DNA from 4 places in the Erwinia sp. 9145 genome. Region 3 is predicted to be linked to each of the others. Evidence: predicted binding sites of a transcription regulator. Region 3 holds the regulator's gene; each other region holds the start of a gene.
The links. The regulator CRP, encoded in region 3, controls carbon source genes, mostly activating them, when cyclic AMP is high. The targets are predictions, from matches to a motif close to ATGTGANNNNNNTCACAT.
Positions count from the first base shown of each region.

Region 1 (4,214 bases), 560 kb from region 3:
AAGACAACCATTTTGCCGCCTGGCTGCTGGCGGGGATCACCGGTTCCGGTAAAACAGAGGTCTATCTCAGCGTGCTGGAAAACGTGCTGGAGAGCGGCCGTCAGGCGCTGGTGCTGGTGCCGGAGATTGGCCTGACGCCGCAGACCATCGCGCGTTTTCGTGAGCGTTTCAATGCGCCGGTAGACGTACTGCACTCCGCGCTGAACGACAGCGAGAGGCTGGCGGTCTGGCTGCGCGCCCGCAGCGGTGAAACGGCGATTATTATCGGTACACGTTCAGCACTGTTCACACCTTTTGCCCACCTGGGCGTGATCATTATTGATGAAGAGCATGACAGCTCCTACAAACAGCAGGAAGGCTGGCGCTATCAGGCGCGGGATCTGGCGGTGTTTCGCGCGCGACAGGAAGATATTCCCATCGTTTTGGGCTCGGCAACCCCGGCCCTGGAAACCCTGCACAACGTGCAAACCGGTAAATATCGCCAGCTCAATCTGAGTAAACGGGCGGGTAATGCGCGTCAGGCGACGCAGCACCTTATTGATTTAAAGGGCGTAAGACTGGAAGGCGGTCTTTCGCCTGCGTTGATTAAAAGAATCGGTCAGCATCTTCAGGCGGATAACCAGGTGCTGCTGTTTCTTAACCGCCGTGGCTTTTCGCCTGCCATGCTGTGTCACGAGTGCGGCTGGATTGCGGAATGCCAGCGCTGCGATCGCTATTACACGCTGCATCAGCAGCACCATCAACTTCGCTGCCATCACTGTGACAGCCAGCGGCCTGTGCCTCACCAATGCCCGCAGTGCGGATCAACGCATCTGGTGCCGGTCGGGCTTGGCACCGAGCAGCTGGAGCACAATTTAACGCAACGCTTTCCCGACGTGCCGCTTTCGCGTATTGACCGCGACACCACCAGCCGTAAGGGCGCGCTTGAACAACACCTTGCTGCTGTCCATCGCGGCGGTGCGCGAATACTTGTCGGCACGCAGATGCTGGCAAAAGGGCATCATTTTCCCGATGTAACGCTGGTTTCTCTGCTCGATGTGGATGGCGCGCTCTTCTCCGCCGATTTTCGCTCCGCCGAGCGTTTTGCCCAGCTGTATACGCAGGTTGCCGGACGCGCCGGGCGGGCCGGAAAACAGGGCGAGGTGCTGCTCCAGACTCATCACCCTGAACATCCGCTGCTGCAAACGCTGATGCATAAAGGCTACGACGCATTTGCCCGCCAGGCGCTGGAAGAACGCAAAACCGTGCTGCTGCCGCCGTTCACGCATCACGCGCTTTTTCGCTCGGAAGATCATGATAATCAGCAGTCATCGCTGTTTCTCCAGCAGCTACGCAACCTGCTGGAAGCCAGCCCGCTTAAAGATGAAGCGTTCTGGGTCATGGGGCCGGTTCCCGCGCTGCAACCCAAGCGCAGCGGACGCTATCGCTGGCAGTTGCTGTTGCAGCATCCTTCGCGCGGTACGCTCCAGCGCCTGATAAAAAGCACCCTTCCGCTGATCGGCACCTTGCCGCAGGCGCGAAAGGTGAAATGGACGCTGGATGTCGATCCAACGGAAGGGTGAAAAATGTCGCGTCTTGCAACGCGCCCTGCGAGACGCTTCGAAAATAGTCGCTTAAGTCACATTTTTTATGCAAATTAAGTAACGACGGCTCGCCACATCTGATAAAAATGTGATGGAGATCGAAACAGGGACGCGTAAGTGCGCTTCATTCATCAGAGCGATCGTTTACGCGCGGCGAAGAGAGGAGGATACAACGTTGGTGCACCATCCAGAGGCAACGGGCGCGACCATGAAGGACGTGGCGGAAAAAGCGGGCGTATCAACAGCCACCGTTTCGCGTGCCCTGATGAGTCCTGAAAAAGTCTCCGCCGCCACGCGTCAGAAAGTTGAAGACGCGGTGACCGCTGTGGGTTACTCGCCTCATACGCTGGCGCGCAACAGCAAGCGCAGCGAATCACGCACCATTCTGGTTATCGTCCCTGATATCTGCGATCCCTTTTTCAGCGAAATGATCCGCGGCGTGGAATCGGTGGCCGCAGCCGTTGGCTACCTGGTGCTGTTGGGCGACTGCGCGCATCAGAATCAGCAGGAGAGATCGTTTCTCGACCTGATGCTTACGCGTCAAATCGACGGTATGGTGCTGCTGGGTTCGCAGGTGCCGTTTGACAGTACTAATGAAGAGCAGCGCGCGCTGCTGCCAATGGTGATGGCGAACGAATTTGCGCCAGAGCTGGATCTTCCCACGGTGCATATCGACAATCTGACCGCGGCCTTCGAGGCGGTCAATCACCTGCTGAGGCTGGGCCACAGCCGCATTGCCTGTATTGCCGGGCCGCAGGATATGCCGCTTTGCCAGTATCGCCTTCAGGGCTATATTCAGGCACTCAGACGCAGCGGTATCGCAGTAGACCCGCACTATATTGTACGCGGTGATTTCACCTTTGACGCGGGCAGCCGGGCCATGCAGTACCTGATGGCGCTGCCGGAACCGCCCGATGCGCTCTTTTGCCACAGTGATATCATGGCGCTGGGCGCGATGTCTGAAGCGAAGATCATGGGGCTGCGCATCCCGCAGGATATCTCGCTGGTTGGCTTTGATGATATTGAGCTTTCCCGCTACAGTGACCCGCAGCTCACCACCGTTTCGCAGCCGCGTTTTGAGATCGGCCGCGAAGCGATGAACCTGCTGCTTGAGCAGCTTCAGGGAAAAATCGTCAACAGCGGCTCCAGGCTGCTGGATTTCGAGCTCAAAATTCGCGGCAGCACGGCCCCTTCCCTACGGGATGAAAACGCGCGTTAAACCGGTGCCTCTGGCGGTAAATTTCAAGAATCAGGAGATTCTTACCGCCATTCCCGCTGGTCAAAGTTCCGGCCCTTGAGTAACATGGCGGGCTAAAAGCTGGGTACTCCAGCGGCAATGTTGCCCGCCCTCTCCTTTTTTATTGATTATTAGCGGAACGATAGTGGCACAAAAAGATTACGTAGGCCGCGGGCGTTCGACAGGGACGCGTCGCAAGAAGACCAACAGTCGCAGTAAAAAGCGTAGCGGTGGTTCAGGCGTATCGAAAATTATGGTGGTTCTCGCCGTCGCAGTACTCGTCACCTTCGTTGGCGGCCTGTGGTTTATCGCACATCATAAAAAAGAAGAAACGCCGGTCATTCCCGATCATAAAGCGGTGGGCAACGGCCTGCCGCCGAAGCCTGAAGAGCGCTGGCGCTACATTAAAGAACTTGAAAATCGTCAGATCACCGTCCCTACGCCAACGGAACCGTCTGCGGGCGGCGAGGTGCATTCGCAGACACAACTTACCGACGAACAACGGCAGTTGCTTGAGCAAATGCAGGCGGATATGCGTCAGCAGCCTACCCAGTTGAATGAAGTGCCGTGGAATGAACAGACGCCTGCTCAACGCCAGCAAACGCTTCAGCGTCAGCAGCAGCAAACTCAGCTTCAGCAGCAGTCGCGAATGCAGCAGCAACAGCAAGCTCAGCTCCAGCAGCAGTCGCGGATGCAACAGCAGCAGCAGCCCGTGCAGACGCAGCAGCCAGCGAAAACGCAGCCCCGCCCCGCCGCTCCTGTGACGCGCGAGCCGGTTCGCCAGGCACCTGCGCAAACCGCCGCCGAGCCGCAGCCAAAAGCAGAAAGCAAGCCGAAGGACGTTGAAAAGGAAAACGCGCAGCGCTGGATGGTACAATGCGGCTCCTTTAAAGGCACCGATCAGGCCGAATCGATCCGCGCTCAGTTGGCCTTTGAAGGGTTTGAGAGCCGGATCACCAGCGGCGGCGGCTGGAATCGCGTGGTGATTGGCCCGTACAACGGACGCGCCAGCGCAGACAGCACGTTGAAGAAGCTGCGCGGCTCCGGCCATACAAATTGTATTCCTCTTTCCATCGGGGGTTGAAACCCTTCGAACCTGCCCCATATCTTGTTGCATTGCTGCCTCGCTTACGGGCGAGGCTATTTTATTCATGCAACGAGAGGTTTGCCCGTGACAACAATTGTAAGTGTGCGACGCAACGGACAGGTGGTCATTGGCGGTGATGGCCAGGCGACGCTTGGCAATACCGTAATGAAAGGCAACGTCAAAAAAGTGCGTCGTCTCTATAACGATAAGGTTATTGCTGGTTTTGCTGGCGGTACCGCGGACGCCTTCACGCTGTTTGAACTGTTTGAACGCAAGCTGGAAATGCATCAGGGACATCTGGTGAAGG
Region 1 covers NZ_JQNE01000001.1:4,123,720-4,127,933, reverse strand. Annotated here, with positions in the region: gene priA (primosomal protein N') at 1-1,562, shown strand, start outside; gene cytR (DNA-binding transcriptional regulator CytR) at 1,759-2,802, shown strand; gene ftsN (cell division protein FtsN) at 2,966-3,904, shown strand; gene hslV (ATP-dependent protease subunit HslV) at 3,992-4,214, shown strand, end outside.
Region 1: a site for CRP is predicted at 1,670-1,687, ahead of cytR (DNA-binding transcriptional regulator CytR). Genes of this name have one in related genera too.

Region 2 (4,214 bases), 400 kb from region 3:
AACGTATCAAATCGAACAGATCGGTCACTTTGCAACCAACGTGACAGGTAAAGTTCTTACAGGGTGCGGCCACTGGCTACCGGAAGAGTGCCCCGCGCAGCTTAACAATGCGGTTATGTCATTCCTCAATGCGCAATAAGTTGCGCTGGCCGACATGGCAGGAGAAAAAAGATGAATATGAATGCACCGGTAACCATCTATGTCACCTACCAGGGTGATTCTCAGAACCGTTTTGACAGGGAATATTACGTAAATGGACATCTTCCGCTGGTGATGAAAGCGTGGCGTCAGTACGGGCTTCTCAGTGCAGCCGCATTTTTTCCGGCAGCGGAGCAGGCCGGAACCATCGCCCTCTGTGAATGCATCTTCCGGGATGAGAAAGCAGCGGAAACAGCTTTTGCCTCTCCGGAATCGACTGAAGTTATGGCAGACGTTTCACGATTTACCGATATCTCGCCCGTACGGGCTCGCGCCCTTCAGGGTTGACGTTCACAAAGGAAAAAAATGCAAAAACATCAACATTACGCGCCCTGGACTGAAGCAGTGCCACGCACGATTCGGCGCGGGCATTTCTGGATCCCCGGTGAACGAATTGCACAGAACGGCCTGACGTATCAACGCGGCCCGATGTATGTGGAATGGGAAGCGCCAGAGGTAGTGAGCATGCCGTATCCCGTTGTGCTGATGCATGGCGGCGGGTTTCAGGGTACGGAGTGGTTTGACACGCCGGATGGCAGGCCTGGCTGGGCACAGCGGTTTGTAGAGAAGGGGTATGCGGTGTTGGTCATCGACCGACCCGGACACGGCCGCTCGCCCTTCCACGTAGAGACGCTTGGCGAAATGGGGCCGCCATTTTCGTATGAGGGCGGACAGCATATCTATTTTCCGCAGAGCGATGAACGTCATACCCAATGGCCTTTTTCCCCGGACGATCCTGACGCCATGGACGAATTTATTGCCGGCTATGGCCCCTTACCCAAAGATCTGGCGCTTTCACAGACCCTGGATGCAGATCGCGTGGCGGTTCTACTGGATCGCATTGGGCCTGCCATTCTTGTGACGCATTCTGCATCGGGCCCGGACGGCTGGCTGATAGCGGATCGTCGGCCAGAACAGGTAAAGGCCATTGTCGCTATCGAGCCGATGGGGCCACCCTTTGCGGAAATCCCCAATATTGGGTTACTGGCGTGGGGCATAACGGCAGCGCCGATGCGCTTCGATCCGCCGGCTGTCAGCGCCGAGGCCGTGCGTGATGCGCAGCCGGGCAGCTTAAGATTACCGTCTTTAACCGGTTTGCCGATTCTGATTGTTACCGCAGAAGCGTCGGCGTTTGCAGCTGCCAGCCCGCCGACTGCGTCTTTTCTGAACGCGGCAGGGGCATCGGCAGAGCTACTGCATCTGGCGGATCGGGGTGTGTATGGCAACGGACATGGATTGATCTACGAAAAGAACTCTGATGAGGCGCTGCTGCCGGTTCTGCAATGGCTGCAAAATAGTGTTTGAAAACCGGGCCGCACGGTTTGGCACGGCAGGGAAGAGACGTCAGGCAGCGGTTGTTTAAACGCTTTCTACTCTGTTTCTCAACCCGTTTCTGCACGTTAACCTGCGTCAGGGTCAGAAACATGGCTTCAGCGTTTTCAACGGCGATAGCGCCTGACAGGCTTATCTTTCATCTTAAAAATCCCCACCGTAAATAAGGCTTAAAAGAACACCCGCCTGACGTTGATATAACGCTCAGGTGGGTGCCGCAATTATTGTGAAAGCAGTCACAAAATCGTTATCGGTTAATTCGCCCTGTTAACAAGAAAACCACAAAATTAGCCTGCCGCCTGAAAATTCAATTAAAACAAAATATTAAGTAAAAATAGTATTCGTCGCCTGAAAAAAATAAGTGATTCAGATCACAAAAATAAGCTCATAAAAGCCCTGTCAAGAGAGGCTCTAAAGTTAATTCGTTGCGTTTTTGTGACGCGGTTCAAAAAAATTAATCCTGCCATCATTACTCTAAATTCCATATTCACGAATAATTTAGCTGAGGTCGTCGATGAAAATTGGACTGGTAATAAGCGGAGGCGACGTCAGCGGTATGAATAACTTTCTGTTCCAGATTAACAGGATGATTGAATCGGACATTATCGTTTTTGATGGCGGCATTAATGGTTTGATTGATAACCGAGCGAAAGAGATCTCGCGCCGCGATCTGGTCGACTATTCAATCTCGTCGGTGCCTTTACTCTCTTCAGGCAGAAAAGAAGACAAATGTAAAAAGTCGGATTATGACAGGATCATAAAAAATATCCGGCAAAAGAAAATTGATTGCCTGATTATGGGCGGCGGCGATGGTTCATTTCAGTTTTTAAAAACACTCAGCAGCTATGGTGTGAATTGCTATGGCGTAGGCATGACCATCGATAATGATATCACCGGGAACGATTATACCATCGGGTTTTCAACCGCCTGTGAACAGGTAATAGGCGAAGTCGGGAAATTACGTAATACCGGACGGGGCCTGCCGGGCCGCGTATTTATGATTGAACTGCTTGGCGGCTACTGCGGTGAACTGACACTACAGGCTGCGTTAAAAAGCAATGCCGATATTGCGCTTATTCCGGAATCGCCATGGGATATTGATGCGCTGGCGAAAAAAATCACTGACAAAATTGAAGTGCAAAACAGCGTCATTATTTTATGTTCTGAAGGTTACACCAAAGAATATACGCCGGGCTTCCAGGGCGCGATTGATACCATGATTGGAAAACTGGAACATAAAATCGGTATCAGGATCAGAAAAACCATCCTGGGATACGGATTAAGAAATGGCACACCAACCGGAGAGGAGATTATTCAGGGCGCGATACTGGCTGAAGAAGTGGTCAGGTGTATTCATAGCGGACTGACCAATAAAATAATTGTCATTAACAACAATAATAAAGCAATACCACTCGATCTTGAAAACTCTGACAAACGTTTAGTTGATGAAGATAGTAACCTCTACAAACTGGCTAAATTAAACAACCTTATCTGAGGTAATAATATGCTTAAAGTACTCTGCGTATGTGGCTGCGGCCTCGGCTCAAGCTTTGCTATTGAAATGAGCGCAAAATCCGTTTTGCAAAATTTAGGCATTGATGCCGATATCGATCACACCACGGTATCGGAAGCATCATCCTACAAATATGACATTATTCTTACGCAAAAGATGTTTGCAGATATTTTGACATCTGACGCCACTGAGGAAAATAAGAGAAAGGTAATCATTCTAAATAAGTTAACTGACAAAAAAGAAATTGAAGAAAAAATCCTCGCTTATATGAATTCAAACTGATAATGAGGTGTTAAGTGGACGCTATTATTCATTTTATTGTTAAGGATTTTTTAGGCCAGGCATCCATATTAATTGCATTGATCGCGATGCTTGGATTGATCCTGCAAAAAAAATCTGTCGGGAAAACAATAGAAGGGACGTTTAAGACCCTGCTGGGTTTCCTGATCATGATGGCAGGTATCAATATCATTGTCGCCGCGTTGACCTTCCTCAATGATATTTTTACCCACGGTTTTGGTATGCAGGGATACATTACCGATGTCGCAGCCATTGCCGGTGTGGCTAACCGGGAGCTGGGTTCAGAAGTTGCGCTCACTCTGTTAGTCATTTTTGCGGTCAACATTATCATCGCGCGCATCACGCCATTCAAATACATCTTCCTGACCGGTCAGGCGCTGTTGTGGATGGCAACGATCGGCACCGTTATAGGTTATAAAGCGGGACTGACCGGCGCCACGCTGATCCTGACCGGCGGTATTTTTGGCGGTGTCATGGCCGTACTGATGCCCGCTATCGCCCAGCCGGTTGTGCGCAAAATTACCGGTTCGGACGACGTCGCGCTGGGCCATTTCTGTACCATTGGCTATCTGGTTCAGGCCGCCGTTGCGCGCGTGATTGGCAAAAACTCGCGCTCAACCGAAGATTTAGAGCTGCCCGATAACTTTAAATTTTTACAGGATACCTATCTGTCGATGGCGGTAATTATGGTGCCGATGTATATCATCCCCGCCATATTTGCCGGCCCTGAATATATTGGTCAGTTCTCTGGCGAAACGAACTACATCATGTATTCATTTATGCAGTCGATGCAGTTCGTGGCGGGCGTGTTTGTTCTCTATAGCGGTGTGCGTCTGCTGTTGAATGAACTGGTACCGGCCTTCCGCGGCAT
Region 2 covers NZ_JQNE01000001.1:3,167,088-3,171,301, reverse strand. Annotated here, with positions in the region: gene FA91_RS15035 (alpha/beta hydrolase) at 1-139, shown strand, start outside; gene FA91_RS15030 (EthD family reductase) at 172-486, shown strand; gene FA91_RS15025 (alpha/beta hydrolase) at 505-1,503, shown strand; gene FA91_RS15020 (6-phosphofructokinase) at 2,045-3,025, shown strand; gene FA91_RS15015 (PTS sugar transporter subunit IIB) at 3,035-3,325, shown strand; gene FA91_RS15010 (PTS sugar transporter subunit IIC) at 3,340-4,214, shown strand, end outside.
Region 2: a site for CRP is predicted at 1,890-1,907, ahead of FA91_RS15020 (6-phosphofructokinase). Genes of this name have one in related genera too.

Region 3 (4,214 bases):
TGGTGACATCGCAGCATAACGTGGCGCAAAATGTCGATCTGCTGGTGGGCGTGGTACCGATTGTCAATCTGGAGTGGATTCAGAAACTGGTGCGCGATACCGGCGAGCGCGGTCATTCACGCGAAGCGGTGATGGATTCGGTGGTGCGTTCAATGGAAGATTACATCAACTTTATTACGCCGCAGTTTTCGCGCACCCATATTAACTTCCAGCGCGTACCGACGGTAGATACGTCTAATCCCTTTGCCGCGCGCGGTATTCCTTCGCTGGATGAAAGCTTTGTGGTGATCCATTTTCAGGCGCTGGACGATATCGACTTCCCTTATTTATTGTCGATGCTTCAGGGATCATTCATCTCGCATATTAATACGCTGGTGGTGCCGGGCGGAAAAATGGGGCTGGCGATGGAGCTGATTATGGGGCCGCTGGTCAAACGCCTTATTGAAGGAAAAAAAATTGAATAAAGCCCCGTTAACCGGAGCATTAAGGTTTATAGCGTATTCACTTCAAAACTGTGGGTAATTTCAACGCCTTTCCCCAACATCAGCGCCACGGAACAATATTTTTCGGCGGAAAGTTCAACGGCGCGAGCAACGGCTTTATCACTCAACGCGTTACCGCTAACGATAAAGTGCAGGTTGATATGGGTAAACAGTCGCGGTGCCTCTTCGCGCCGCGTTGAGGTGAGTTTGACTTCGCAATCAACGACGTCGTGCCGGCCTTTTTGCAGAATGGAAACCACGTCGATCGCGCTGCAACCGCCCGCGGCCATCAACACCATTTCCATCGGGCCTGGCGCTTTATCGCCTGCGTTTCCGTCCATTAACAGCTGATGCCCGGATGAGGATTCTCCCAAAAAAGTCAGACCTTCCACCCATTTGACGCGCGCTTGCATAACCGACTCCTTTAATTCATTCAATTCACATCAGATTACGCGCTGATAACAAAAACGGCAATGCGTCCTGTTTCCCGCTATGCTGAAGCGAGACAACAGAAGACACTCGTTTAAAGCTGTGTTAAAAACAAAGCTGAAACACTCTCGTCAGTACTCTACAAGCGTGACGAAACGGGACGATATAATGAACCCTGCGGGCCTGGACAAATATCCCGATGGGAAACGCTTTACTATTTCAACGCCTGGCAGACAAATCAGCGCCTGCATTCAGGTATGATGACAACAGAGGATAACAGCGAATGGTTCTCGGCAAACCGCAAACAGACCCGACTCTTGAATGGTTCCTGTCACATTGCCATATTCATAAATATCCATCAAAAAGCACGCTGATTCACCAGGGTGAAAAAGCAGAAACGCTTTACTACATCGTCAAAGGTGCGGTCGCCGTGCTGATCAAGGATGAAGAAGGCAAAGAGATGATCCTCTCTTACCTCAATCAGGGCGATTTTATTGGAGAGCTTGGCCTGTTTGAAGAGGGCCAGGAGCGTAGCGCATGGGTTCGTGCGAAGACCGCGTGTGAAGTGGCTGAAATTTCCTATAAGAAATTCCGTCAGCTTATTCAGGTGAATCCTGACATCCTGATGCGTCTCTCTTCCCAAATGGCGCGTCGTCTTCAGGTCACCTCCGAGAAAGTGGGTAATTTAGCGTTTCTTGACGTGACGGGCCGCATTGCCCAAACGCTGCTCAACCTGGCGAAGCAGCCGGACGCGATGACTCACCCGGACGGCATGCAAATCAAAATCACCCGTCAGGAGATTGGTCAGATCGTTGGCTGCTCCCGCGAAACCGTTGGCCGCATTCTCAAGATGCTGGAAGATCAGAATCTGATCTCCGCACACGGAAAAACTATCGTCGTTTACGGCACGCGCTAACCGGCTTTGCTACTCTGGCGCGGCATCCATGCCGCGCCTTTTTATTGGGTACAGCGAAATGTGGCGCAGACTGATTTACCATCCTGAAGTGAACTACGCACTGCGTCAGACGCTGGTGCTCTGTTTGCCCGTGGCAACAGGATGGCTGGCCGGTAGCCTGCAATACGGGCTGCTCTTCTCCCTCGTACCGGCCTGCTGCAACATCGCCGGGCTTGACACGCCGCATAAGCGCTTCTTCAAACGCCTGATCATTGGCGGTTGCCTGTTTGCCTTCAGCAGCTTTCTGATCCAATACCTCGGCGCGCAGGCGGTGCCGCTCCCGGCGATCCTGCTGGTGATGGCGCTGCTGCTGGGCGTCACCGGCGAGATCAGCCCGCTGCACGGCAGGCTGCTGCCCGGTTCGCTGATTGCCGCCATCTTTACCCTCAGCCTCAGCGGTCGCATGCCGATGTGGCAGCCGCCGCTGCTCTACGTGCTTGGCACCATCTGGTACGGCGTCTTCAACTGGTTCTGGTTCTGGCTGTGGAAAGAGCAGCCGATGCGCGAAACGCTCAGCCTGCTTTATCGTGAACTGGCTGCCTATTGCGAGGCGAAATATACGCTATTGACCAGACTAACCGATCCTGATGATGCGCTGCCGCCGCTGCTGGCGCGGCAACAAAAGGCGGTCGATCTCATCAGCATCTGTTATCAGCAAATGCATATGCTGGCCGCCAGTCGCGATAATCACCATAAGCGCCTCACCCGCGCCTTTCAGGTGGCGATGGATTTGCAGGAGCATATTTCGGTCAGCCTGCATCAGCCTGAAGAAGTGCAGAAACTGGTCGGGCAAAGCCATGCTGAAGCGGTGATCCGTTGGAACGCGCAGACCATCGCCGCGCGTCTTCGCCAGCTGGCCGACGATATTCTTTATCACCGGCTGCCGGAGCGTTTTTCAATGGATAAGCAGTTGCAGGCGCTGGAGAAGATCTCACGCCAGCACCCGGACAATCCGGTGAGCAATTTTTGCGCCTGGCACTTCAGCCGCATCGCGCGCGTGCTCCGCACTCAGCGCCCGCTCTATCAACGCGACCTGATGGCGGATCGCCAGCGCCGGTTGCCGCTGCTGCCGGCGATCAAAAGCTACCTTTCGCTGAAATCCGCCGCGCTGCGCACCGCCGCACGTTTCGCGGTCATGCTGGCTTTTGCCAGTTCTCTGGCCCTGTTCTTCGATCTTCCTAAACCTTACTGGATTTTGATGACGGTGATGTTTGTCAGCCAGAACGGCTACAGCGCCACGCGCGTGCGCATCCAGCACCGTGCGCTCGGCACGCTGGCCGGGCTGGTCATCGCCGCCATTACGCTGCGTCTGCATGCGCCGGAGTCGCTGATTCTGTTGGGAATGCTGACCATTACCCTGGCCGGCTATCTGGTGATCCGTAAATTTTACGGCGTGGCGATGATTGGCTTTACCGTCACCGCCGTCTGGTCGCTTCAGTTGCTGTCCCTGAACGGCGCGGACTTCCTGCTGCCGCGCCTGCTTGATACGATAATGGGCTGTCTGATTGCTTTTGGCGGCATGATTTGGCTCTGGCCGCAGTGGCAGAGCGGTCTGCTGAGGCAAAACGCGCACGATGCGCTGGAAGCGTTTCAGGACGCGCTGCAAATGCTGCTGGGCAACGAAGAGGATGCGACAAAGCTGGCCTGGCAACGTATGCGGGTCAATCAGGCGCATAACGCGTTGTTCAATTCGCTGAACCAGTCAATGCAGGAGCCGGGGTTTAATACGCGCTATCTGTCCGATATGAAGCTGTGGGTGACGCACAGCCAGTTTATTGTTGAGCACATCAACGCCATGACGATTCTGGCGCGGGAGCATACCATGCTCACCGCATCGCTGGCGGAACGCTATCTTCAGAGTTGTGAAATCGCCCTTCAGCGCTGCCAGCAGCGGCTGGAATACGACGGCCCCAGCTCCGCCAGCAGCATTCTGGAGGCGCCGGAGGATTTTAACCGCGGCCCGGTGACCATTCTGGAGCGGCACGTCAGGCGCGTGCTGGATCACCTGAGCGTGATGCACACCATTTCGTCGCTGGCGTGGTCCAACCGGCCTCACCACGGAGGCTGGTTGTCACGGCGGTTACGAAAAGGCGCCTGATAAGCCAGGTACGTTGTCGAGCGCTCTGGCAAAGCGCGCCATGCCTTCTTCAATGTCCGCCGGTTCGATCACCAGCGAAGGAGCAAAGCGCAGCACGTCGGTGCCGGCATTCAGGATCATCACGCCTTCGGCGGCGGCGGCATTGAGAATATCGCGCGCTTTTCCGGCATGCTGTGGTTTAAGCGCCGCGCCAATCAGCAGCCCTTTGCCACGGATCTCACTGAACAGATCGCGTTTTGCATCCAGCGCC
Region 3 covers NZ_JQNE01000001.1:3,562,853-3,567,066, forward strand. Annotated here, with positions in the region: gene FA91_RS16885 (phosphoribulokinase) at 1-464, shown strand, start outside; gene FA91_RS16890 (OsmC family protein) at 491-895, opposite strand; gene crp (cAMP-activated global transcriptional regulator CRP) at 1,195-1,827, shown strand; gene FA91_RS16900 (YccS/YhfK family putative transporter) at 1,886-3,964, shown strand; gene FA91_RS16905 (aspartate aminotransferase family protein) at 3,947-4,214, opposite strand, start outside.

Region 4 (4,214 bases), 1.9 Mb from region 3:
GCCCGACGACGCGAATCTGGTGGTGCGTGCGGCAGCGTTGCTGAAAAGCGAAGCTATCGCCCGCGACCGGCTGACATCGCGTGCTGGTGTCACGATCGCGCTGGAAAAACGTTTACCGATGGGCGGCGGGCTGGGCGGCGGCTCGTCGGATGCCGCAACGGTGCTGGTGGCGATGAATGCGCTGTGGCAGACAGGTTTCAGCACGGACGAGCTGGCGGCCATGGCGCTGACGCTGGGCGCCGACGTGCCGGTATTCGTTCGTGGTCATGCCGCCTTCGCCCAGGGTATTGGCGAAGATCTCACCCCCGCGGAGCCGCAGGAAAAATGGTATCTGGTGATGCATCCTGGCGTATCAGTTTCCACGCCAATAGTGTTTAATGATCCCGGTCTGATCCGCGATACGCCAGTACGGGAACTCAGCCAGCTTCTTCAGGCCGAATACCGTAATGATTGTGAGCCAGTGGTAAGAAAACGTTTTCGCGAGGTTGAAGAGCTCGTTTCCTGGCTGCTAGAATACGCGCCGTCGCGCTTGACCGGAACGGGCGCTTGCGTGTTTGCTGAATTTGACACCGAGTGCGCGGCCCGCCAGGTGTTTGAGCTGGCTCCGAAAAAGTGGCAGGGCTTTGTTGCGCGAGGCGTTAACGTTTCGCCGCTGTACTGTCGCTTATCAGAGCATTTAGAGTTTGCGTGACGTCGTCGCCCCGATCCTGACGCCGCACGTCGCTCATTACTACACCCGTATGAAACCGTTGTTGCGGTATATCGCCCAGTGCCGCTAACAATGATGTTCATTCTCTGGACGCAAAGCCTGAGGTTCTTCTCGTGCCTGACATGAAGCTTTTTGCTGGTAACGCCACACCGGAACTAGCACAACGTATTGCCAACCGCCTTTACACCAGCCTCGGCGACGCCGCCGTCGGTCGGTTCAGCGATGGTGAAGTAAGCGTACAAATTAACGAAAATGTACGCGGTGGCGATATTTTCATCATCCAGTCCACCTGTGCTCCCACCAACGATAACCTGATGGAACTGGTGGTGATGGTTGATGCCCTGCGTCGCGCCTCCGCCGGTCGTATTACCGCCGTTATCCCCTACTTTGGCTATGCCCGTCAGGATCGCCGCGTTCGCTCCGCGCGCGTCCCGATTACCGCTAAAGTGGTGGCAGACTTTCTGTCAAGCGTCGGCGTCGACCGCGTTCTGACGGTGGATCTGCACGCTGAACAGATTCAGGGTTTCTTTGATGTCCCGGTAGATAACGTCTTCGGCAGCCCGATTTTGCTGGAAGATATGCTCCAGATCGGCCTTGAAAATCCGATTGTGGTTTCGCCAGATATCGGCGGCGTGGTTCGCGCTCGCGCTATCGCCAAGCTGCTTAACGATACCGACATGGCGATTATTGATAAGCGTCGTCCTCGCGCTAACGTTTCGCAGGTCATGCACATTATTGGTGACGTCGCCGGACGCGACTGCGTGCTGGTCGACGATATGATCGATACTGGCGGTACGCTGTGTAAAGCGGCAGAAGCGCTGAAAGAGCGCGGCGCCAAACGCGTTTTTGCTTACGCAACGCATCCGATTTTCTCAGGTAACGCTGTGGAAAATCTGCGTCATTCGGTCATCGATGAAGTGGTTGTCTGCGATACCATTCCGTTACCGGAAGAGATCAAAGCGCTTCCCAACGTGCGCACGCTGACGCTGTCGGGCATGCTGGCTGAAGCTATTCGTCGCATCAGCAACGAAGAGTCTATTTCAGCTATGTTTGAGCACTGATACACTGAGGGACGGCCTGGCCGTCCCTTTATTTTAGTCAGTTAACACCGGTTATCACTGGCCCTCATGAGAGCGCCGACAGCGTTTGTCGCCATAGTGGCGCAACCAGTAGTAACGATCGCACACCTTCTCCCGCCCGCTGATACGCGCTCCCACCAGCCACAGCAGTGCGCCAACGAAAATGCCAAATACCGCGCCATTAACCATCAGCTGCGGCATCTGAAGCTGGGGAAGCTGGTTTAAAATCGCGCTACCCACGCTGCCAACCATGATCACCAGCCCGAGGATCATCAGCGCATTACCGGCCAGATTCGCGTTTTTACGTGTCATCATATTCACCTCCAGAAGCTTTTGAAATGCACAATCCCATGCATCAACGCTATAAGTTTATGCAATGAATGATGTTCGTGGTGCGCTACCGATCACATTTGGAAAGGATTCTCTGACAAAACTTTACGCCTAACAGCCTGATTTATATCGAAAGCGATATATCACTCTGATGAACTATTGCACAATGTGTCGTATTATTGCGCCCGCCTTTTGAGTTCTTCGACGTCGCAACGTAAACTGTCCCTCTCTTTATCGCACCGAGCAGGAAATAACTGAGTGAGCAGCATTAAACTGATTGTGGGTCTGGCCAATCCCGGCGCTGAATACGCCGCGACGCGCCATAACGCGGGTGCCTGGTATGTGGATCTGCTGGCTGAGCGCCATAACCAGTCACTGAAAGAAGAGAGTAAATTCTACGGCTACACTGCCCGCCTTAACCTTAGCGGCGCTGACGTGCGGCTGCTGGTGCCCACCACGTTTATGAATCTGAGCGGCAAAGCGGTTGCCGCTATGGCGACGTTTTACCGTATCGCGCCGGAAGAGATTCTGGTGGCTCATGACGAGCTGGATCTGCCGCCCGGCGTGGCAAAGTTTAAACAGGGCGGCGGCCATGGCGGCCATAACGGGTTGAAAGACATCATCAGTAAACTCGGTAACAGCCTTGATTTCCATCGCCTGCGTATTGGCATCGGCCATCCGGGCGATCGCAACAAGGTCACCGGTTTTGTACTCGGTAAGCCGCAGACAGCCGAGCAGACGCTGATCGACAGCGCGATCGACGAAGCCGTTCGCTGCACCGAACTGTGGCTGAAAGAAGATAAACTGAAGGCGATGAATCGCCTGCACGCTTACAAAGCCTGATCCCTGTACTAACGCTCTGTCTGAAGAGTGCTCTCTGCGCCATTGACGATCACGCATTGCGTATAGCGATGAATATGGGCGATTAACACGCTGAACGTCGGTTTATTCACGTTTTTCAAATAGAAATCGCGATCGAGCTTCACCGCTTGAAACATTTTTGATTGAAGCGCGTGGAGGTTTGCGCCGCCTGCGCCTAAATCTCCCAGCCATAGCGTATTGATCTGCGCGGCAAGGGCCCGCAGCAGCGGATTTGCGAGGCCGTCATGCAGGTTAGGAAAGTTTTCGGACAGCTTAAGCCGGACAAACGGCAGTTCACTGAGCGCCAGCTGTATTCGGGGCGATTCGAGTACGGCAGCCGCCATCCCAAAGTCAATGGACAGGCAGCAAAGCAAATCCTGGCGGCAGAAAGGATCTGCATAGTTGGCAAGGATCTCCAGTTGGCTCAGAAGCTGCGCCTCTGGATTGCGATGTATCGGATTCCGGCTGGTCAAATCAAGCGCAATAACGTTGCCGCTTAAGGTATGTAAGGGAGTGCAATTAAAATTATGTTTCATGCCTTCAAACCACAGTGTGAGCATCCTGCCAGTGCTAAAAATCGTCGTACAGATCTTCGCGCTTTTTTATGACACGCTCATCAATACGACGATTTTTATCTATATCGGCAGGGCCACGCGTAGCTTTATAGCTCAACCACCGTCGGCAGCAACTTTATAATCCGGATCGTCCAGTTCGTGACTGCAAAATGGCCCCGCCTGTTTCAGCAGGCTGATGCAATCTTCGCTGAGATGGCGCAGCCTGACGCTGCGGCCCGCCGCGAGATAACGGGCGGTGAGTTTATCAATAGCCTCAACGCCGCTGGAGTCCATTACGCGCGTGCGCGCAAAATCGATGACCACGCTGTCAGGATCCTGCTCCGGGTGGAAAAGTTCGTTAAAACTGGCCGCAGAGCCAAAAAACAGCGGGCCTTCCAGCCGGTAATATTTCACGCTCGCCTCTTCTTTCTGCGCGACGATGGTGATGCGCGCATGCTGCCAGGCAAAGACCAGTGCGGAAACAATTACTCCAAAAATCACCGCCATCGCCAGATCGGTATAAATCGTCACCACGGTAACCGCAATCATAATCAGCGCATCGGCGCGCGGCATCCGCTTTAAACGGCGCAGTGAACTCCATTCAAAGGTGTTGATGCAGACGACAAACATGATCCCGGCCAGCGCCGCAACCGGCAGCAGCGCAATGTATCCGGACAGGCT
Region 4 covers NZ_JQNE01000001.1:1,624,968-1,629,181, reverse strand. Annotated here, with positions in the region: gene ispE (4-(cytidine 5'-diphospho)-2-C-methyl-D-erythritol kinase) at 1-691, shown strand, start outside; gene prs (ribose-phosphate diphosphokinase) at 823-1,770, shown strand; gene ychH (stress-induced protein YchH) at 1,825-2,100, opposite strand; gene pth (aminoacyl-tRNA hydrolase) at 2,377-2,961, shown strand; gene FA91_RS07980 (EAL domain-containing protein) at 2,970-3,515, opposite strand; gene FA91_RS07975 (SulP family inorganic anion transporter) at 3,648-4,214, opposite strand, start outside.
Region 4: a site for CRP is predicted at 2,181-2,198, ahead of pth (aminoacyl-tRNA hydrolase). Genes of this name have one in related genera too.